3 regions of the Bacillus sp. 11C genome follow, and region 3 is predicted to be linked to each of the others. Evidence: riboswitches for the same ligand, from Rfam matches in the RefSeq annotation. Region 3 holds a riboswitch; each other region holds the start of a gene.
What was found. A riboswitch is a leader RNA that binds a small molecule or an ion and turns the genes downstream of it on or off. The one in region 3 is predicted to bind thiamine pyrophosphate.

Region 1 (7,533 bases), 180 kb from region 3:
AGCATACCGCTGCATGAAATTGAAACCATGCAGGATATCGCAGGCCTTAGAATCATGTGCCAATTTGTCGATGACATCCAAATCGTAAAAGAGATGCTTTTCGCCAGAAAAGATTTCACCGTTGTGGATCAGAGGGATTATATTGCGGAACATAAAGAGAGCGGATACCGGTCATATCATCTTGTCGTGCTTTATCCCTTACAGACGGTATCCGGAGAAAAGCATGTTCTCGTGGAAATACAGATCCGTACGCTGGCGATGAATTTTTGGGCCACCATTGAGCATTCATTGAACTATAAATACAGCGGAAACATTCCTGAAAAAGTAAAACTAAGGCTTCAGCGTGCTTCTGAAGCAGCTTCCCGGCTTGATGAAGAGATGTCGGAGATCAGGGGTGAAATACAGGAAGCTCAAGCTGCCTTTTCAAGAAAGAAAAAAGGAAGCGAGCAACAATAGTAAAGGGGAAGAAAAGCATGAAATTTGCCGTATCATCAAAAGGAGATCAAGTTTCTGATACGCTGAAAAGCAAAATACAGGCGTATTTATTGGATTTTGATATGGAACTGGATGAAAATGAACCGGAAATCGTCATTTCAGTCGGAGGCGACGGAACGCTTTTGTATGCTTTTCACAGATACAGCGACCGCTTGGATAAAACAGCATTCGTCGGCGTTCACACGGGTCATCTGGGGTTTTATGCCGACTGGGTTCCTCATGAAATTGAAAAGCTTGTTCTTGCGATTGCGAAAACGCCGTATCATACAGTCGAATATCCGCTTCTCGAAGTGATTGTGACCTATCACGAAAACGAGCGGGAAGAAAGATATTTAGCATTGAATGAATGTACAATTAAAAGCATAGAAGGAAGCCTTGTGGCTGATGTGGAAATCAAGGGGCAGCTCTTTGAAACCTTCCGGGGCGACGGCCTTTGCCTGTCAACGCCATCCGGCAGCACAGCCTACAATAAGGCGCTGGGCGGAGCGATTATCCATCCGTCTATCAGAGCGATCCAGCTCGCGGAAATGGCTTCTATTAACAACCGTGTATTCCGGACGGTCGGATCGCCGCTGCTTCTCCCTTCCCATCATGATTGCATGATTAAGCCGAGAAACGAAGTTGACTTTCAAGTGACAATTGACCATTTAACCCTTCTTCATAAGGATGTGAAGTCGATTCGCTGCCAAGTTGCATCTGAAAATGTAAGGTTTGCGAGATTCCGTCCGTTTCCATTTTGGAAAAGAGTTCAGGATTCGTTTATCGGAAAAGGTGAATAGAAAGAGGACGTATCGTGGAGCATTTTTTTATCAGAAAGAACATCACTTCCGCTGAAGACGGAATGACTGTAAAGGAATATGCAGGTGAACTGGGAATTTCGAAACGTCTGTTAACCGATATCAAGTTTGGCGGGGGAGACCTGCTGATCAACGGTGAGCATGTAACGGTCAAATACGTTTTGAGAGAGGGAGATCTTCTTGTCGTGAAGTTTCCTGAGGAACAGGTGAGTGAGACGTTATTGCCAGAGCCTGTCCCGCTCGATATCTTGTATGAGGATGAGCATGTGCTTGTGATCAACAAGCAGCCTTATGTATCATCAATCCCCTCAAGAGAGCACCCATCCGGCAGCATTGCGAATGGAATGATCCATCATTATCAAAAAAACGGAGTGAGGGCGACAGTTCATCTTGTCACCCGGCTGGACCGGGATACATCAGGTCTCATGCTTGTTGCCAAGCATCGCTTTGCCCACTCGATTTTATCGTCAGCGCAAAAAAGCGGGCTTGTGAAACGCCGGTATGCGGCAGTGGTCCACGGGCGGATGACACAGATGGAAGGAACTGTCGATGCTCCGATTGGCAGACATCCTGACAGTATTATTGAACGGATCGTGACACCGGACGGCCAGAAGGCTGTTACCCATTTTCATGTCACACACGCAACTGACGAGATCACATCGGTGACATTGCAGCTTGAGACAGGTCGGACCCATCAAATTCGTGTACATATGAGCTACCTCGGGCACCCGCTGTGCGGTGATACACTGTATGGCGGAACGAGACGGGAAATTGGCCGGCAGGCTCTGCACAGCGAGCAGCTTTCGTTTATCCATCCGCTGACGCAGGAGAACATGGTGTTTCATGCTGCACTGCCTCAAGATATGAAAGAACTGATAAAAGGAGAGAATCCGTAATTCTCTCCTTTTATATTGGGCGAAATCTTGATTCGTCATAAGGCAGGGAGCTTGGAACAGAGACGGTCTCTAGTTCTGGAAAGCGAAAGCCTGTCAGTTTATTTCCGAATACGCAGCCTGTATCAATGTTGATGGTGCGATTGACTTTCCGGGGCTCTTTCACAGGTGTATGGCCGTATACCACCCAAGCGCTTCCGCTATAGGATGCAGCCCAATCACGTCTGACAGGCCTGCCGTCCGGATACGTTTCACCCGTCACATCGCCGTAAAGCACAAAGTCTTTCACTCTGCGGGTAAATTTTCCGATATCGTCAGCCTTTATGCCAGCATGGGCGACAACTAATTCTCCGTTATGTAAGATGTCGTAAAGCGGCGCCGTTTCGTACAGCTTCATAAACTGTTCGCTGACTGTTTTTCTTTCTTCTGTAGAAAATTCTTCAAGCTCTGCCGCTGTTGTTTCGAGGCCATGCATCACTTTCACGGGGTTTCCTTTTAAGTAGCGGTACAGCTTATTGCAATGATTTCCCGGAACATAACGTACAGCGCCTTTTTCGTAAGCGCCGGCTACAAAGCGGATGACCTCAATCGATTTTGGTCCTCTATCAGTTAAATCTCCGGCAAAAACAAGCACCCTGCCTTCTTCGTGGACAGGCACTCCATTTTTCATTGTATAGCCAAGCTTTTGGATTAATGCCATCATTTCATCATAGCAGCCATGAATATCGCTGATTATATCGTAAGCCATGCGTGATCCTCCTTGCCGATTGTTTTATTTATTATGGAGCAAAGTGCTGTGAGTCATCACAGGCTTTTATGTGCAAATTATAGAAGAATTATTTTCTAAACAGGAATAAGACCTTTTTACTTTATTTTTTATCATCATCCTTGTTAAAATCGCGTTATGTTTTTTAAAAAATGAGGTTTTGTTCTTTGATTGAGAACTGAAATAACCCTGACCTAAAAAGGAGGTTCTGATTATGGCGCATTCATCTGTCGCATCTTTAGTTGTTGTACTTATCGTTGCATTTTTAACACCCATCCTTTTGCACCGCTTTAAACTGACGATCCCGGTTGTTGTTGCAGAAATCATTATGGGGCTGATTATCGGAAAAAGCGGTCTTAATTTAGTTGTCGAGGGTGATACATGGCTTGAGACGCTTTCTTTGCTCGGATTTATCTTTTTAATGTTTTTAAGCGGGCTTGAAATTGATTTTTCATCGTTTGAGAAAGGAAAGAAAAAGCAGCTCCTGCCGAACGGCAAAGCGGCGCCTAATACGTTTGCTACGGCGTCCATTATTTTTGCCGGTATATTTATTTTATCATTGCTGCTGTCCTATGGGTTCGTCTTGGCAGGATTTATCGAAAATGCGTTTTTAATGACGCTAATTATTTCAACGATTTCGTTAGGTGTTGTCGTTCCAACGTTAAAAGAAGAACGGATTATGAATTCAAATATCGGGCAGATTATTTTGCTTGTTGCCGTGATTGCTGATTTGGTCACGATGATTCTTCTTGCTGTGTTTTCTTCTCTATACGGAGAAGACAGCGGGAACATGTGGCTCTTGATGATCCTGTTTGCAGCCGGAGTGGTGCTTTACTTTTTCGGCCGGGTCTTTAAACATCGCTCATTTGTTGAGTCGATGTCAAAAGGGACGATTCAGATCGGGACGCGTGCCATTTTTACGTTAATTATCGTACTGGTTGCCCTGTCTGAATCACTTGGGGCGGAAAATATTCTCGGCGCTTTCTTAGCGGGGGTTCTCGTTTCCCTTCTTTCGCCAAACAAAGAACTTGTTCAGCAGCTGGATTCATTCGGCTACGGGTTCTTAATTCCGATTTTCTTTGTAATGGTCGGTGTGAAGCTCGATATTTGGACCCTTTTCCAAGATCCGAAAATTTTAATCATGATCCCGCTTCTGCTTTTGGCGCTGTTAGTCAGCAAAATCATTCCTGTCCTGTACTTGAAGAAGTGGTATGATAAACGAACCACTTTGGCGTCTGGTTTCCTGCTGACATCAACGCTCTCGCTCGTGATTGCCGCTGCGACAATCGGACAGCAGCTTCACGTGATCAGCGCAAATATGTCAGGAGCGTTGACGTTAGTAGCCGTCATTGCCAGTATTTTTTCGCCGGTCTTATTTAAAAAATTATACACACGGGAAGAGCACCCGGAGGAGAAAAAGACAATTACGTTTATCGGCGCGAACCAAATGACATTGCCGGTTACTCTTGAACTGCCGGAAGAGGAGTATGACGTGCGTGTTGTGCATGTCTATCAAGAGAATGCGGAGGAAAAGCTGTCAGAATCAGTATTTACCGTTGAAGCCATCTCTGACTATGAACACCAGACGCTTGAATCACTGGGCATTTTTGATGCAGATATCCTGGTTGTCGCAACTGGGAATGAAGACATGAATGCGGACATTGCGTTACTTGCAAAAGAAAAAGGAACAGGAAGAGTCATTGCCAGCGTGGGATCACCCGAAAATGAAGCAACTTTGAAGGAGCAGGGAATCAACATCTTTTCTATTCTGCTGTCGACAAAAACGCTGCTTCGCGCGCTAATAGAAGCGCCTGGTGTCATGAAGCTGCTCACGAACCAAGAGTCTTCTCTGTATCAAATTAATATGGAAAACAGCACGTACGACGGTGTGATTTTACGGGAATTCCCTTTTACAGGAGACGTCATCTTTGTCAGGATTTTTAGAGGTGTGGACAGCATCGTTCCTCATGGGGATACAAGGCTGAAACTGGGAGACCGCTTAATTGTCACCGGGTCTAGGGTGTATGTAATGGAACTTAAGAAAACATTAGAAGGATAAACCTTGACCAAATAGGGATTCGTGTTAATATAGAGGTGCAACAACAATTCAATATGTATTCGTATAACCACTAGGGGTGTCCTTCATAAGGGCTGAGATAAAAGTGTGACTTTTAGACCCTCATAACTTGAACAGGTTCAGACCTGCGTAGGGAAGTGGAGCGGTATTTGTGTTAGTTTACTACGCCAATTCCAAACCACTTTTCCTTGCGGGAAAGTGGTTTTTTTATTTATCAGACAGGGGGAATGACGTGTGAAATTTTCAGAAGAATGCCGCAGTGCAGCCGCAGAATGGTGGGAAGGGAGCTTTGTCCATCCGTTCGTTCAGGGAATCGGTGACGGAACGCTTCCGATTGACCGTTTTAAATACTACGTGCTTCAGGATTCTTATTATTTAACGCATTTTGCCAAGGTGCAATCGTTCGGCGCCGCTTATGCGAAGGACCTTTATACAACGGGCCGGATGGCAAGCCACGCCCAAGGTACATATGAGGCGGAAATGGCGCTTCACCGCGAGTTTGCGGAGCTGCTGGACATCAGTGATGAAGAGCGTAAGGCCTTTAAGCCGTCTCCTACAGCATACTCTTATACATCCCATATGTACCGTTCGGTTTTGAGCGGAAATTTTGCTGAGATCTTAGCGGCCCTGCTGCCATGCTACTGGCTGTATTACGAGGTTGGCGAGAAATTACTGACATGTGATCCGGGGCATCCGATTTATCAGAAGTGGATCAGCACATACGGCGGTGACTGGTTCAGACAGCAGGTCGAAGAGCAAATCAATCGCTTTGATGAGCTGGCGGAAAACAGCACGGAGGAAGTGCGTGCCAAGATGAAAGAGAATTTTGTTATTTCAAGCTTTTATGAGTATCAATTTTGGGGAATGGCCTATCAAAAAGAAGGCTGGTCTAACCGCGGCATAAAAGAGGTGGAGGAATTTGGAGCTTCACGCCATAACTGATGACTGCAAGCCGGTTGAAACGTTAGCGAGAGTCATCATAGCGATTCAGAATGAAGTTGATTACATTCACATTCGAGAACGGTCTAAATCGGCGGCTGACATTTTGAAACTGCTTGAGCTTGTTTCTGAAGGCGGGGTAGATAAACGAAAATTGGTCATGAATGGGCGAGTGGATATTGCACTTTTTTCATCTATTCATCGCGTGCAGCTGCCGAGCAACAGCTTTTCACCGAAGCAGGTCAGAGCCAGATTTCCTCACCTTCATATCGGGCGGTCAGTGCATTCACTGGAGGAAGCCGTTCAAGCAGAAAAGGAAGATGCGGACTACGTATTGTTCGGCCATGTGTTTGAAACGGATTGCAAAAAGGGTCTTGAAGGCAGAGGCATGTCCTTGCTGTCAGAAATCAAACAGCGGATGTCCATCCCGATTATGGCCATCGGCGGCATGACACCAGACAGATTAAGAGACGTAAAACAAGCGGGAGCAGACGGCATCGCTGTCATGTCAGGAATTTTCTCTTCCGCTGACCCTTTGGAAGCTGCCAGACGATATTCCCGTAAGCTAAAGGAGATGCGCTATGAAAAGGCATTATGATGCAGTAGTCATTGGAGGCGGGATTATTGGTTCCGCGATTGCTTATCATTTAGCAAAGGAAAACAAAACAATCGCATTGTTTGAAAGCGGGACAATGGGCGGCAGAACAACAAGTGCCGCTGCCGGAATGCTTGGCGCCCATGCCGAGTGCGAGGAACGTGACGCGTTTTTTGACTTCGCCATGCACAGCCAGCGTCTGTACAAAGGTCTTGGAGAAGAGCTTTACCCATTATCTGGTATTGATATCAGTCGACATAACGGCGGTATGTTTAAGCTGGCGTTTTCTGAAGAAGACGTGCTGCGGCTGAGGAAGATGGATGATTTGGAATCAGTCAGCTGGCATACAAAAGAAGAAGTTTTAGAAAAAGAGCCGTATACGTCCGGTGACATTTTCGGGGCATCCTTTATTCAGGATGATGTGCATGTTGAGCCTTATTTCGTTTGCAAGGCATATGCGAAAGCAGCGAAAGCGCTTGGCGCGGAGATTTTTGAGCATACTCCCGTCATGCATGTCGAACGTGACGGTGAAGCGCTGTCCATCGAGACACCGAATGGTAACGTATGTGCGGATTATGTCGCGGTTGCCAGCGGGGTGTGGAGCGGAATGTTTTTTAAACAGCTCGGGCTGAACAACTCATTTTTCCCTGTAAAAGGGGAATGCCTGTCTGTTTGGAATGATGATATACCGCTGACAAAAACACTTTACCATGACCATTGCTATATCGTGCCGAGAAAAAGCGGCAGACTGGTTGTCGGCGCGACAATGAAGCCGGGTGACTGGAGTGAAATACCGGATCTTGGCGGACTGGAATCTGTTATGAAAAAAGCAAAAACGATGCTGCCGGCCATTCAGAATATGAAGGTGGATCGTTTTTGGGCAGGACTGCGGCCGGGAACAAAGGATGGGAAACCGTACATCGGCAGACACCCTGAGGACAGCCGTATTTTATTTGCTGCGGGCCATTTTA
Region 2 (7,533 bases), on a different contig from region 3:
CGATGCTACAGGAGAAGATGGCGCACCGGGCAAGAAAATTGCCGGGCCATTTAACGCTGAAGCCCTTCGCAATGGCGAATGGACCAAGGTAGATCTCAGTTCGAAAGGGATTATGGTCGATAAAGATTTTTATCTCGTATATATCCAGTCGAAACCAGATCCATATTCACCAGGACTGGCAATGGATGAAACCGGTCAGAATTCCGGCCGCAACTGGCAGTATATAGACGGAGAATGGCAGCCGGGTGACGAAGCTGACGGCAACTATATGATCCGCGCATTAGTTGATTATGAAGCGGCTGTACCTGAGATCACTTCACCGGCAGACAAATCATACACAAATAAGGAGAACGTCACCGTAAAAGGAAAAGCTTCTCCGGGAACAACGGTACACATTTATAATGGAAAGAAAGAAGCAGGAGAGACGAAAGCTGCGGCGGATGGCGCGTTTCAGGCAGGCGTATCACTCAGCGAGGGTGAAAATGAGCTGACGGCCACGGCATCAACAGACAACGGGACTACGGATGCTTCCAGCCCTGTCATGGTCACGCTTGATCAAGACAAGCCAGAATTGACGCTGGACAATCCAAAGGATGGCGAGAAAATAAATAAAGAAGCGCTGACTGTCAAAGGGTCTGTATCCGATGACAATCTGAAAGAAGTCAAAGTGAATGGCAAAAAAGCAACGGTCACTGATGGTTCATACTCAGCCCGTATTCTTTTGGAGAACGGAAGCAATGAAATCAAGGTGACGGCAACAGACTTAGCAGGTAACAAAACGAAGAAAAAGGCTGTCATTGATGTCAACTATGACCAGCCTGTCATCTCCGGATTGATCCCGGGAGAGGACAAAATCTTAAAAGCCGGTGAATCTGTGAAAGTCGCTTTCTCAAGCGCTAAAGATTTGGATGCAACGTTCGTCATTCGTATGCCGCTGACAAATGCAAGAGCGAGTGTGCAAAACGCCACCGAGCTCCCGTTAAGAGAAATTTCTCCGGGGCGATATGAAGGCTATTGGACAGCCACTTCTTCTATTAAAGCAAACGGAGCAAAAGTAGAAGTGATTGTACGTGATGATTATGGAAATGAAACAAGAAAAACAGCGAACGGGAAACTCTATATCAACACTGGAAATTAAGTGTAAAAAAGCTGCCGTCAAGGGCAGCTTTTTTATGTATACTCTCATTTATTCCCTCGACAAATTAAGCAGTTATCCCTGAAAAATTGTATTTTCCTCTCAACATTAATTGACAGACTTTCCCACAGAGCTTGATTTATACTTATGAAACAAGAAGGGGAACAGCGTGATGCAAGAAAGAAAGGAGTCAGATGTGAAAATCTATTTGGATGTCATTTGGCTATTGAACTTTTGCTTTGACGCACTTTTGCTTTTGCTCACGGCATTTATTTTAAAACGGCATGTGAAAAAAAGAAGACTGCTAGGCGGAGCGTTCATCGGTTCAAGTATTGTTCTATTGATGTTTACTCCTTTTTCGCCGATCGTTGAACATCCGGCCGGTAAGCTGGCTTTTTCAGTTGTTATTGTGATGGTGACATTTGGCTTTAAAAGATTTCGTTATTTCTTTCAAAATTTGTTTTCCTTTTATTTTGCGACTTTTTTAATGGGGGGAGGAATGATCGGAGCCCATTCTTTGCTGCAGACCAATTCCGTTGTTCGAAACGGTGTCATGATGACGAATCAAACAGGGTTTGGAGACCCGATCAGCTGGTTGTTTATTGTTGCTGGCTTTCCAGTGTTATGTTTTTTTTCTAAGAGAAGAATTGAAGAGATTGAAACAAAGAACATTCAATATGAGGAACGAGTCAGCGTACAGGCTGATTTGGGCGGCCAAACGCTTCATGTCAGAGGGCTGGTTGATTCCGGTAATCAGCTGTACGATCCGCTTACTAAAACGCCTGTCATGATTATTCACCTTGATAAACTGGAACCGATTTTCGGAGCAGCCGAAACGATGATTATTCGAAACACAGATCCATTGGAAGCCACTCAGCAGCTCGATGATTCATTTCGCTTTTTGGATAAAATGAGGCTGATTCCATACAGGGGAGTAGGTCAGCAAAATCAATTTTTACTATGCGTTAAACCGGATCACGTAACGATTATGACAAAACAAGAAATGATTTCTGCGGATAAATGCTTAATCGGCATCAGCACAACAAAGCTATCTGCAGATGGCGAGTTTGACGCCATTATTCATCCGAAAATGCTTTCGGGCAAGACCATCAAACACGTCTCATAATGTTCGCAAATGTCCGTTACTTATCATACTCAAACGACGTGACATTTAGAAGGGAGAGGAAGATGAAAAAACTGAAATTGCGATTGACGCACCTCTGGTATAAGCTGCTGATGAAACTTGGGCTGAAAAGTGATGAAGTCTATTACATAGGCGGGAGTGAAGCTCTGCCTCCTCCATTATCTAAAGATGAGGAGCAGGTTCTGTTAATGAAGCTTCCAAACGGCGATCAGGCGGCTCGCGCCATTTTGATTGAACGCAATTTGCGTCTGGTCGTCTATATCGCCCGTAAATTCGAAAATACAGGAATTAATATAGAGGATTTAATCAGCATTGGCACCATCGGATTAATCAAAGCTGTGAATACGTTTAATCCAGAAAAGAAAATCAAGCTGGCGACCTATGCCTCACGCTGTATAGAAAATGAAATCCTGATGTATTTAAGAAGAAACAACAAAATCCGGTCAGAGGTTTCCTTTGATGAGCCGCTTAATATTGATTGGGACGGCAATGAGCTTTTGCTTTCTGATGTGCTCGGCACGGACGATGACATTATCACAAAAGACATAGAAGCTAACGTAGATAAAAAGCTTTTGAAAAAAGCGCTTGAACAGCTTAATGAGAGGGAAAAGCAAATCATGGAGCTGCGGTTTGGGCTTGTCGGCGAAGAAGAAAAGACCCAAAAGGATGTAGCGGATATGATGGGAATTTCCCAGTCTTATATTTCACGTCTGGAGAAAAGAATAATAAAAAGATTGAGAAAAGAATTCAACAAAATGGTGTAAAATTTTTTATAGTATAGAACCCTTGATTTTACAGGGATTTCCTGAATTCGACTGTTTTTCGATCTGAGTGCAGTGCATATTTTTCCCACCCAAGGAGATACTTAACGTTGTACAGCAGCTCCTGTAGGGAGGGAAAAAAGTGTCGAGAAATAAAGTCGAAATCTGCGGGGTGGATACCTCCAAATTACCAGTACTCAAGAATGAAGAGATGAGAAAGCTGTTTAGGCAGCTGCAGGATGAAGGCGATGATTCAGCGAGAGAAAAGCTTGTAAACGGGAACTTGCGTCTTGTCTTAAGTGTCATTCAAAGATTTAATAACAGAGGAGAGTATGTTGATGACTTATTTCAGGTCGGCTGCATCGGACTAATGAAATCCATTGATAATTTTGACCTAAGCCACAATGTTAAGTTTTCAACATACGCTGTACCTATGATAATCGGAGAGATCCGCAGGTATTTACGCGATAATAACCCGATTCGTGTCTCAAGATCACTCCGGGACATCGCTTACAAGGCACTTCAGGTAAGAGAGCGGTTAATCAGTGAGACAAGCAAGGAGCCGACTGCAGAAGACATCGCAAAAGTTCTTGAAGTACCGCATGAAGAAATTGTATTTGCGCTTGATGCCATTCAGGATCCGGTTTCTCTATTTGAACCGATCTATAACGACGGCGGAGACCCTATCTATGTGATGGACCAAATTAGTGATGAGCGCAATAAAGATTCACAATGGATTGAAGAGCTGGCTTTAAAAGAGGGCATGAGAAGACTGAATGATAGGGAAAAAATGATTTTGAGAAAGAGGTTCTTCCAAGGGAAAACACAAATGGAAGTAGCGGAGGAAATCGGGATTTCCCAAGCGCAGGTGTCCAGGCTTGAAAAAGCGGCTATCAAACAAATGAATAAGAATATCCATCAATAATGAAAAGCCTTTAAAACAATTTTTGTTTTAAAGGCTTTTCTATTGCGGGCGGTTTACGTTTTGGAAAAAATAAGGTATCCTAGTTCGTACAAAGTTTTATGAAAATTTAAACAATTATAGAAGGCAGTAAAGAGGAGGAACACGATGATTTTGCAGCTTGACAATGTCTCATTAAAACGAAATGGAAAGTGGATACTGAGGGATATCCATTGGAGGGTGGAAGAAAAGGAAAATTGGGTGCTGTACGGACTGAATGGCGCGGGAAAGACCGCACTGTTAAATATGCTTTGTTCATATTATTTTCCAACATCAGGCGAGATGCAGGTGCTTGGCCATGAATTTGGCAAAACCGAGCTTGGGGAGAAGCTCAGGCAGAAAATCGGCCTCGTCTCAGCGGCTCTTCAGCAAAAATTGCACCCGGCAGATTCAGCGTTTGAAATTGCTTTGAGCGGAGCTTACGCTTCAATTGGATTGTATGAAACGCCAAGTGCGGAAATCAGGGAAAAAGCGATTGGTTTGTTAGAGGATTTGGGAGCAATTGAATATGCCGACCGCCGTTATGAAACCCTTTCTCAAGGAGAAAAACAAAGAGCCTTGATTGCAAGAGCGCTAATGGCGGATCCGGAGCTGCTGATACTGGACGAACCGGTCACAGGGCTGGATTTTATTGCCCGGGAAAAATTGTTAGACACGATTACATACATTGCAAACAAAGAAAATGCGCCATCGATCCTTTATGTGACTCATCATGCGGAAGAAATTTTGCCGGTCTTTAACAAAGCCCTTTTGTTAAAACAGGGAGAGGTCTTTAAATCCGGAGAAATAAAGGAAATGCTTACTGATCACATACTTTCGGCTTTTTTTGATACGCCAATCCATGTATTATGGAATCAGGATCGGCCGTTTTTAACAAGAGCCGAGCCGATCACGAATGCCTGACAAACAACACATAGATTCATCCTAGGGGTGCTTTTCGAAGCTGAGAGAGACATTGTCTCAACCCTTTTGACCTGATCTGGATCATGCCAGCGGAGGGAAGCGGTGAAAAAGCGGAGTACATAGGACTCTGTCTGTTTTGATTGAGCCGTTTCATAACATATGAAACGGCTTTTTGATTTTTAAGAAAAGGAGCGGATCACATTGAATCAACAAATAGACTCTCTGTTAAAAAAAGCGGAAGATCAAAAGGGGGACCTGATTGAGCTTGCAAAAACGCTGATCTCTTATCAGACACCTGCTCCGCCTGCAAGGAATACAGACGGCGTCCAGTCATGGATTGCAGGGTTTTTACATGACATGGGATTCTCGATCGATAAATGGGACGTGTACCCGGGAGATCCAAATGTAGTGGGTCTTCTAAAAGGGACAGATTCAGCCGGTTATCATAGCTTAATCATCAATGGCCATGTAGATGTGGCAGAGGTAAAAGAGGATGAGGGGTGGGAGCATAATCCGTTTCACCCAATTGAGAAAAACGGTTTCTTAATCGGACGAGGCGCTTCAGATATGAAAGGCGGGTTGGCGTGTGTGCTGTTTGCGGTCAAATTGATTCATGAAGCCGGCATTGAACTTCCAGGTGATTTGATTTTGCAATCAGTGATCGGGGAGGAAGTCGGCGAAGCCGGCACACTTGAATGCTGTAAGAGAGGCTACCACGCTGATTTTGCAATTGTCGCCGATACGAGCGACATGCATATTCAAGGCCAAGGCGGTGTCATTACTGGCTGGATCGAAATCAAAAGCAGTCAAACGTTTCATGATGGAACGAGACGGAATATGATTCATGCTGGAGGAGGAACCTTCGGGGCAAGTGCAATTGAAAAAATGGCTAAAATCATTGCGGGACTCGGTGAACTGGAGCGCCACTGGTCCATCTTGAAAAGTTATCCCGGCTTTAAACCCGGCACAAATACCATTAATCCGGCTGTTATTGAAGGCGGCAGACATGCGGCTTTTATAGCCGACGAGTGCCGCCTGTGGATCACGGTCCATTTTTACCCGAATGAAACCCATGAACAAGTGGCAGCGGAAATAGAAGATTACATCAACCGGCTGAGCGACAGTGATATTTGGCTTAGGGAAAACCGCCCTGTTTTTAAGTGGGGAGGCTCATCTATGATTGAAGACAAAGGAGAAATTTTTCCGGCACTGGAAGTTGACCCCAGCCACCCAGGCGTCTTAGCGCTTACAGCGTCTCATGAGGAAGTGAAACGGGAGCATCCGGTTATTGACGTTTCTCAATCCGTTACAGACGGGGGATGGCTGTTTAATGCCGGGATTCCAAGCGTGATCTACGGTCCTGGCGATCTGCACAATGCACACTCTGTGAACGAGGAGGTATCGATTGAGCAGCTGGTGGATTACACAAAAATCATGCTCGATTTTATCATTAGATGGTGCAGCGGTAAAAAAGAACAGTAACCATGAAAATTTCTTCTTGCTGACAAGGTTCAGCCCGCCCATTCATATACTTGAAAAAAGGACGGAAAAAGGACGTGATGGAATGATCAGCATTTCAGAATTTCAGGTGAAGGATGTTGTCAATGTCTCAAACGGGAAAAAGCTGGGGAGCATTGGCGATATCGATATCAATGTGACTACTGGTAAAATTCAGGCGATCATATTAGGGGGGAATGGGAAGGTTCTCGGATTTTTTGGAAAAGAAGAGGAATTAGTCATTCCATGGCGAAATATAGTAAAAATCGGGGAAGATGTGATCTTGGTCCGATTAAGTGAACCGCATGCATAAACCTGCTTGTCTGCTGCTGATTGGAAAATGCCGGAAGTCCAGTTTCTTCCGGCACATTTCATTTAGAAATATGCAAATCGGCGCTCAACGAATGCAGAAAGATGTGGTAAAATAAGTGGGAAATTCCGCTTTTTTAAATGTTTGTCGAAAGGTTGGATCATCATGAATACATATCACCCATTCAGTCTTACCACACCCTCGACACTCATGATACAAGACTGGACACAAACGAATCAAAACAACAGAGAAGTCATTGCCGGGTTCACGACGAAAAACGGCGGTGTCAGCCAAAAGCCTTTTGAATCGTTAAATACAGGATTGCACGTTCATGACAAAGATGCAGATGTAGTTAAAAATCGCGAATATATTGCCGATATGTTTAATATTGATTTGCAGTCTTGGGTATTTGCTGATCAGACACACGATAATCGCGTTCAAAAAGTGACGCAGAGAGATAGGGGAAAAGGCGCCCGTGAGTATCACACGGCTCTGAAAGCAACGGACGGGCTCTACACAAATGAAAAGAATGTGTTTTTGGCATTATGCTTTGCTGATTGTGTGCCTCTTTTCTTCTATGATCCGGTTAAATCGCTTGTCGGGGTCGCCCATGCCGGGTGGAAAGGCACTGTCAAACAGATTGGCAGAGAAATGGTGAAGCAATGGACCGAGCAGGAAGGGTCAAATCTCTCAGACATTTATGCTGTTATTGGACCGTCTATCAGCGGAGCATGCTATACGGTAGACGACCGTGTCATGGATGCTGTCCGGGCATTGCCGGTTTCGGCAGGACGTGCCGTTAATCAGACGGAAAAGGCACAA
Region 3 (7,533 bases):
TCCTCCTTTGTATGTGTATGAGTACAGTTTACATACTTAACATGAAAGGAAAACGAAAGAAAGATGAGAATTTGATGAGAAAACGTCAGTCTTCATACACAATGTTCGCAACTTTTCCGGTGTAGGCATTGATTTTCACTGTCGCTTCTTTATCATCCGGAAGATCAACATCCACTTCAAAGATGAGAGTGCCCCCACTTTCTTCGAGATCTGCGTCATCCGCCGTCCCGCCCGTTTCTCTCTCTGCAATGGTTTTCGCTTCGTTTTCCGTAATCGGTGTTTTGGGTTGGTCTTTACTGCTGATTTGGTCAGCAGACACAACTGCTTTTTCCTGCATGTCTACCTTCACTTCGTATGTTTTTCCGTCTTTTTTTTGAATGGTATATGTGGCAACACGATTCTGATGTGTTTGTTTTTTGACGGTTCCCGGGACCCGCTCAAGTGCGAGTTGCTCGGCTTCTTTTTCTGTCATGACAGATGGATTCATCTCTTTAACTCTGTTCATCGAAAGAATGTCTGCCGATTTTGCATCAGCTTTTATAAAATAAGTTCCCTTTGGATTTTCAAGGGTCATATCATATGTTTTTTTATCCTTTGATTGTGTTACATTCGTGATTTCGCCTTCATAAGAGGCTTCGACTTTTTTTACGACAGCCTTCTTTGACATTACATCTTCATGGGTTTGCCGAATGATAAGAACCGCACAGATGATGATGGCTAAAACCGCCGCTGCAGCAGAAATTGCTTTGATTGTTTTGTTCATCAGCCTCCCCCATTCTGTTCTCTGAATTCCATGGTGACAGCTGTTCCTTGTTCCGGCGTACTTTTTACAGACAGCTCAAGGCCGTGCTCATCGGCGATTTGCTTGGCAATGGAAAGGCCTAAACCCGTTCCGCCTGTTTTTCTGTTTCGTGCCTCATCCGCTCGGTAGAACCGTTCGAACAGGTGCGGGATATGCTCCTCAGGTATTCCGATGCCTTCATCCCTTACTGACAGAAACGGCAGCCCATTCCTCGTTTTGGCTGTCATCACAATGGCTTTTTCACTATATTTAATGGCATTATCGAGCAAAATGGTCAGCAGCTGCTTGATGCGTTCTTCATCAGCTATTACAAACAGGCTCTCCTTATCTGTTTCAAGAAAAATGTCACGCTGATAGACAGGCTGGAGCGTTTGCATGACAGTGCGCGACACTTCAACCAGATCGATTGTTTTCAGATCAAGCTCAATGCCTTCGTGGCTTTTGGCCAACGTCAGAAGCTGATTGGTCAGTTTTTTCATATGCAGCGCTTCTGAATAAATGGCTTCTATCGATTCCTCAAGCACTTCCGGCTTTTTTGCCCCCCATCGCTTCATCAGGCTGCTGTAGCTTTCTATAATCGTGAGCGGGGTTTTCAATTCGTGTGAAGCATCTTGAACGAATTGCTGCTGTTTATCGTAATGATCTTTCAGCATCATCGCCATCTCATTAAACGTCAGCCCCATCTGATATAACTCGTCGTGGGACTGTCCTTCCAAGGAAATCGTTTTGAATGCTTTCTCCCGCTGTATGTCTTTCATCGTCATCATTAATCGCCTGATTGGATTGATGATCCGGCGGGCGAGCAAGCTTCCCGCAAAAAAAGAAGCGATACAGACAGCAGCACTCGCAGCGATTAAGATGATTTTCAGCAGAAACAGACTCTCTTCTGTGTTCTCCAGCCTTTCAACCAGCTGAAGAGATACCACTTGCCCATCGGTCCAAATAACCGGAACAGCAGCTTCAGCAAACAGTTTGCCGTCATGTTTCCTTACATCTGCAGTTTCACCGCTATGAAAAGCGAGAGGGAAATCTTTATACGCTTTTTCTTTTGTCATCGTCATAACGGCTTTTTGATCTCCATTCACAACACGGACCATGCCGTTTGCCGGAAGATAGGCCTGCAGCATGTCCTGCAAAGCCACTCCTTCTGTTTCAGCAGCATGCAGTGCTTCGGCGATGTTACTGGTCTCATCTGCAAGCCGGGCCGCATCCTTTGATGTCAGGGCGGATGAAAAAATGAGATAGACCGCGGTATGGACCAGAATTAATAACAGTAACAGCGATAGTGATGTGTATAGATGAATCTTGGTCTTTAGCTTCATTTTTTACCCCTTAATGGCATAGCCAACCCCGCGAATCGTATGGATCAGCTGTTTTTCGTAAGGATAATCCAACTTTTTTCTGATGTATCTGATGTAGACGTCCACGACATTTGTATCACCAATATAATCAAATCCCCATACTGAGCTTAAAATCTGCTCCCGTGTCAGCACTTGCTGCGGATGCTTCAGCATATAGACGAGCAAATCAAATTCCCGCGGCGTTAATTCCACCTCTTTGTCTCCGCGTCTCACTTCACGTGTTTTTTCATTCACCCGTAAGTCGTCATAAGTAAGAAAGGTGTCAATATCTTTTGTTTTTGTCCCTTTTTGGCGCAGTGCCGCCCTGATTCTGGCAAGTAATTCTTCAATTTCAAACGGCTTTGTGACATAGTCATTGGCACCGATGTCCAGTCCAGTTACCTTATCAGGCACACTGTCGCGCGCCGTTAATAAAATGACCGGTGTTTGCGAATCCGTTTTTCTCAAGCGGCGCAGCACCTCCAGGCCGCTAAGTCCCGGAAGCATAACATCAAGAAGCACCAAGGTATACCCGCCTTCCGCTGCCGCATTCAGCCCTTCCGTACCATTGTGTTTCATGGTAACGCTGTAACCTTCATACTCCAATTCAAGCTGAAGCACTCTGGCGATTTTTTCTTCATCTTCCACAATTAATATGTGTCCTTTTTCCAAATCCGATCATCCCTCTCCTGACTCGATATGAAAAAAATGATTTCTTGGTTTACAAAATGATTCTTATCATCTATTATGATGTCAACATAAAAAATTGTATACGGAAAGCACTAGGGGTGCTGTTTTGGCTGAGATAAAGCGCGAGAGTAACGCGCTTTGATCCCTTATGACCCGATCTGGATAATACCAGCGTGGGGAAGTGCAGGTTGACCGAATGGTGTATTTTTTGTGCGCTTAATCGATCTCTTACTGCATATTCCCTTAGAATATGCAGTTTTTTATTTTACCAAAAAACAAGAGGTGAAAGAAATGCAGCAAATATGCGGTACAAGCAGAATCGCCGGTTTTCGGTTCTCTTTATATCCGATGACAGATGATTTTATCAATGTGATCAAGTCTGCACTGAAAAAAACCGACACATCTAAGGTTTGGACGAAAACCGACCATATCAGCACAATCTTACGAGGATCGGCTGATCATGTATTCGATGCAGCCAAAGCCATTTATCTTAACGCGGCAAACAGCGAAAAACACATCGTCATGAACGGCACGTTTTCCATCGGATGCCCGGGCGACACACAAGGAGATACATATCTTTCCGCAGACGATAATCGTGTCAATGAAGATGCTGTCCGGAGCCTGAACGCGGAAGCGCCGTGCCAATTTGCCCTTTATCCGATGAATGAGCCCGATTATATGGGCTTGATCATGGAAGCTGTCGACATTGCGAAAGCAGAAGGCACCTTCGTACAAGGTGTCCATTACGCGAGTGAGCTTGACGGGGATGCGCATGACGTATTCAGGACATTGGAAGCCGTTTTCCGTATGGCTGGAAAGCAAACAAAGCACGTAACCATGACTGTGAATGTTTAGGCTAACAGTCCATCTAGAAAAAACAGAAAGCAGGGATAAAATGAAAAGCTGGAAAGTAAAAGAAATTGTCATTATGTCCGTTATCAGTATTGTTTTTGCCGTGGTTTATTTATTATTTACGCATTTTGGAAACGTACTTGCAGGTATGTTCGGTCCAATCGCTTATGAACCTATTTTCGGTATTTGGTTTATCGTTTCCATCATCGCCGCGTACATTATTCGAAAACCCGGAGCAGCGCTAGTTTCTGAAGTCATAGCCGCTCTCGTTGAATGCCTGCTGGGAAATCCATCTGGCCCGATGGTCATCGTCGTCGGCATCGTTCAAGGTCTCGGGGCTGAAGCTGTATTTCTCGCGACGCGCTGGAAAGCATATTCTCTGCCTGTACTTATGCTGGCAGGAATGGGATCTTCAGTAGCCAGCTTTATCTATAATCTATTTGTTTCTGGCTATATTGCCTATTCACCAGGTTATCTTCTCATTTTGTTTATAATCCGTCTTGCTTCCGGCGCACTTCTTGCGGGACTTCTCGGGAAGGCTGTCAGCGACTCTCTCGCTTATACGGGCGTGCTAAACGGAATGGCACTCGGAAAGGAACTGAAAAAGAAACGGAAACGGGTATCAGAACATGCAAGCCTTTGATAAGCTTCTCACGGTTGACAGGCTCAGCTTCTCTTATGAAGAAGACGCGAACCCGGTTTTTCAAAATATTTCGTTTGAGCTTCAAAAAGGAGAATGCGCTTTATTGCTAGGACCGAGCGGATGCGGAAAAAGCTCGCTCGCCCTTTGTTTAAACGGTCTCTACCCGGAGGCTTGTGACGGCACACAGTCGGGGCATGTATTTTTACTTGAAAAGCCGGTCACAGACCCTGGAGCCTCCGAAACGGTAGCCCAGTATGCCGGGGTCGTCTTTCAGGACCCCGATCAGCAGTTTTGCATGCTGACGGTGGAGGACGAAATCGCTTTCGGGCTGGAAAATCTGCAGATTCCGAAAGAAGAGATGACGGAGAAGATCGATGCCGTTTTAGAAAAATTACGTATTGCTCATTTAAAAGAAAAAACAATATCCACTTTGTCAGGGGGACAAAAACAGAAAGTTGCTCTTGCCTGTATACTGGCCATGGAACCCGAGCTCATTATGTTAGACGAGCCGACTTCTCTTCTAGATCCTTATTCAGCGCGGGAGTTCGTTCACATGATGAAAGATCTTCAGCGTGATAAAGGCTTCAGCCTCCTTGTCATTGAGCATCAGCTTGATGACTGGACGCCTTGGGTTGAAAGAACGATCGTGCTGGACAAAGCAGGAAAAAAAGCGCTGGATGGCCGAACGCAAGATCTATTTCAGTACGAAGCGGCAACCCTAAAGCAAATGGGCATCGCGATTCCAAAAGTATCTGATCTGCAGAAAAAATGCAGTATGCCGTTTACTTTATCAAAGGAAACGCTGTTCAAAAAGCCTTTTCCTGCCGAGTATGCAGAAAAGAAAGAAACTCCTTCTGGGAAGAGTGTGCTGGAAGTCAGCGGCCTTTCATTCGCAAGAGGACATCAGACGATTTTCAAAGACCTTAGCTTTTCATTGCACGAAGGCTCTTTGACGGCGCTTGTCGGCCCTAACGGCACTGGTAAATCGACGCTTTTATCTGTTCTCGCACGTCTTATGAAGCCGCAAAGCGGCAAGATTCTTCTATATGATCAGCCGCTGCATTCATATAAAGAAAAAGAACTGCGAAAACGTTTGGGATTTGTTTTTCAAAACCCGGAGCATCAGTTCGTCACCAATACGGTGTATGACGAGCTGATGTTCGGTCAAAAAGTAAATGCTGAAACTAAGGAAAAAGCGCACCATCTGCTGGATCGTTTCAGTCTTGCGCATTTGGCTGATCATCATCCGTTTGCGATCAGCCAAGGACAAAAACGGCGCCTGAGTGTCGCTACTATGCTCATGCATGATGTAAAGGTTTTATTATTAGACGAACCAACCTTTGGCCAGGACGCCCATACGGCGGCTGAATGCATGGATATGATTCGGCGTATTAAGGAAGAAGGAACCGCTGTCCTTATGATTACGCACGATATGGAGCTTGTCTCTTCGTATGCCGACAGCGTGCTTGTTCTCCATGATACGAATCTAGCTTTTGACGGATCTCCAGCGCAGTTATTTTCTCAGGAAAAAGGGCTTGTCCAAAAAGCAAAGCTCACCCTCCCCCTTCTATATGAATGGATGGCCTACCAAGAGGAGGTGCGTGATGAAGCAGCCGTTACATCTCATTAATCCGACAGTGAAAGCCGCGGCGGTTTTTTTGTGTGTCGTCATGCTGTCGTTTATTTACAATCCTTACACTCCTGTGTGTTTTTATATCATCATCGTTGCCGGTGTCCTATTGGCGGCCAGAATCCCTTTAAAAAAATGGTTTTTGTTTACGATTCCGTTTTTGATTTTGGCATTCGGATGCGTATGGACAGCCGCTGTTTTTGGCAAGGTCCCGACAACTCCGGATAATTTCTTGTTTCAAGCAGGCCCTATCTCAATCAACAGCGATAATGTCTCTGTCGGCATTTCTCTCGGGTTTCGTATTTTGTGCTTTTCCGCGTTATCGATGATGTTTGTCTTTACGACCGATCCCATTTTATTTATGCTGAGCCTTGTCCAGCAATGCAAGCTCTCACCAAAGCTCGCATACGGGGTCATTGCAGGCTTTCGTTTTCTTCCGCTGTTAAAGGATGAAATCCAGCTGATCCAGCAGGCTCATAAAATCAGAGGAGGAGCGGCAGAGAGCGGCTTCATTGAGAAAATCAGCGCGCTAAAGCGGTATACCATCCCGCTGTTGGCCAGCGCCATCAGAAAAGCGGAACGGACAGCGCTTGCGATGGAATCAAAAGGTTTTACAGGAAGCAGAAACCGGACATATTACCGGACACTGACCGTAAACCGCCGCGATTGGCTGTTCTTTTGCCTCGTTCTCTTGTTATTCGCAGGATCTTTACTCGTATCCCTATGTTTTGCCTCATAAAAATCCGCTATCGGTTGATAGCGGATTTTTTTCTTATTGATGATAGTTTAATGCCTGGGCAAGATTGGTTTTAATTGTAATATTCGAAAAATCAATCCCCAGCTGTACAGCGGTTTGCGCGATTTCAGGCCTGATTCCTGACAGGGTTGACCTGACACCGATTAAAGTGAGCGCCTCAATCAATTTAAAGATTTGGTGCGCCACCATCGTATCAACCACCACCACACCTGATAGATCGATTAACAGATGCTCCACGCGTCTTTTTGCACAAGCATGAAGCGTGTTTTCCAGAATAAACTTTGCACGTTCAGTGTCAATGTCACCGACAAGCGGCAGCAGAGCTGTTGATTTGCTCAGGGTAATGATAGGCGAGCTTAATTCCAATATCATTTCTCTCTGGGCGTTTAATTGCTGTTTGGCATTTGCTTCAGCGTGATCGACGAATGTATAAATGGTAAAATCAAAAACTTTTACAATCAAATCGGCCCATTTTTGTTTCTCTCCCGGTTCAAACGCCGACTCATTTTCTTCTGCGAACTTCTCAAAATACTTCGTATATAATCTCCGGTTTCTCATAAACTCCCGAATCACATACTGAACCGGAGTGTCGAGATGCTTTTGATCGTTCGTCAGCTCAATGACCCACACTCGAAATTCTTCGAGAAATTGTTTTTCCGGTAAAACATACATGTCATTCAGATGCCGGTAAAATTCTCTGTCCTGTTCTTTCAATTCTTCCGTTACAGATGCATTATGTAAGGCATAAATCGAATTCGGATCGCTTTCTTCCATCGTTTCAATCCATTCATCAGCCATTTGTTCCACATACTCTGAAAA

Region 1: another riboswitch for thiamine pyrophosphate. It lies ahead of tenA (thiaminase II); the one in region 3 lies ahead of ACY3LV_RS11355 (YkoF family thiamine/hydroxymethylpyrimidine-binding protein).
Region 2: another riboswitch for thiamine pyrophosphate. It lies ahead of ACY3LV_RS08520 (acetylornithine deacetylase); the one in region 3 lies ahead of ACY3LV_RS11355 (YkoF family thiamine/hydroxymethylpyrimidine-binding protein).

What each region holds. Positions count from the first base shown of each region.
Region 1 is NZ_JBUPVZ010000007.1:188,509-196,041, reverse strand. Features, by position in the region: gene yjbM (GTP diphosphokinase) at 1-456, shown strand, start outside; gene ACY3LV_RS12460 (NAD kinase) at 474-1,274, shown strand; gene ACY3LV_RS12455 (RluA family pseudouridine synthase) at 1,289-2,188, shown strand; gene prpE (bis(5'-nucleosyl)-tetraphosphatase PrpE) at 2,199-2,933, opposite strand; gene ACY3LV_RS12445 (monovalent cation:proton antiporter family protein) at 3,166-5,010, shown strand; TPP riboswitch at 5,073-5,181, shown strand; gene tenA (thiaminase II) at 5,263-5,970, shown strand; gene tenI (thiazole tautomerase TenI) at 5,948-6,565, shown strand; gene thiO (glycine oxidase ThiO) at 6,549-7,533, shown strand, end outside.
Region 2 is NZ_JBUPVZ010000004.1:309,809-317,341, reverse strand. Features, by position in the region: gene ACY3LV_RS08545 (S8 family serine peptidase) at 1-1,138, shown strand, start outside; gene spoIIGA (sigma-E processing peptidase SpoIIGA) at 1,332-2,261, shown strand; gene sigE (RNA polymerase sporulation sigma factor SigE) at 2,324-3,043, shown strand; gene sigG (RNA polymerase sporulation sigma factor SigG) at 3,183-3,965, shown strand; gene ACY3LV_RS08525 (ABC transporter ATP-binding protein) at 4,110-4,904, shown strand; TPP riboswitch at 4,918-5,019, shown strand; gene ACY3LV_RS08520 (acetylornithine deacetylase) at 5,106-6,386, shown strand; gene ACY3LV_RS08515 (YlmC/YmxH family sporulation protein) at 6,469-6,714, shown strand; gene pgeF (peptidoglycan editing factor PgeF) at 6,877-7,533, shown strand, end outside.
Region 3 is NZ_JBUPVZ010000007.1:3,688-11,220, forward strand. Features, by position in the region: gene ACY3LV_RS11340 (PepSY domain-containing protein) at 86-763, opposite strand; gene ACY3LV_RS11345 (ATP-binding protein) at 763-2,124, opposite strand; gene ykoG (two-component system response regulator YkoG) at 2,128-2,814, opposite strand; TPP riboswitch at 2,917-3,029, shown strand; gene ACY3LV_RS11355 (YkoF family thiamine/hydroxymethylpyrimidine-binding protein) at 3,124-3,687, shown strand; gene ACY3LV_RS11360 (ECF transporter S component) at 3,728-4,327, shown strand; gene ACY3LV_RS11365 (ABC transporter ATP-binding protein) at 4,314-5,957, shown strand; gene thiX (HMP/thiamine ABC transporter permease ThiX) at 5,932-6,696, shown strand; gene rsbRB (RsbT co-antagonist RsbRB) at 6,730-7,533, opposite strand, start outside.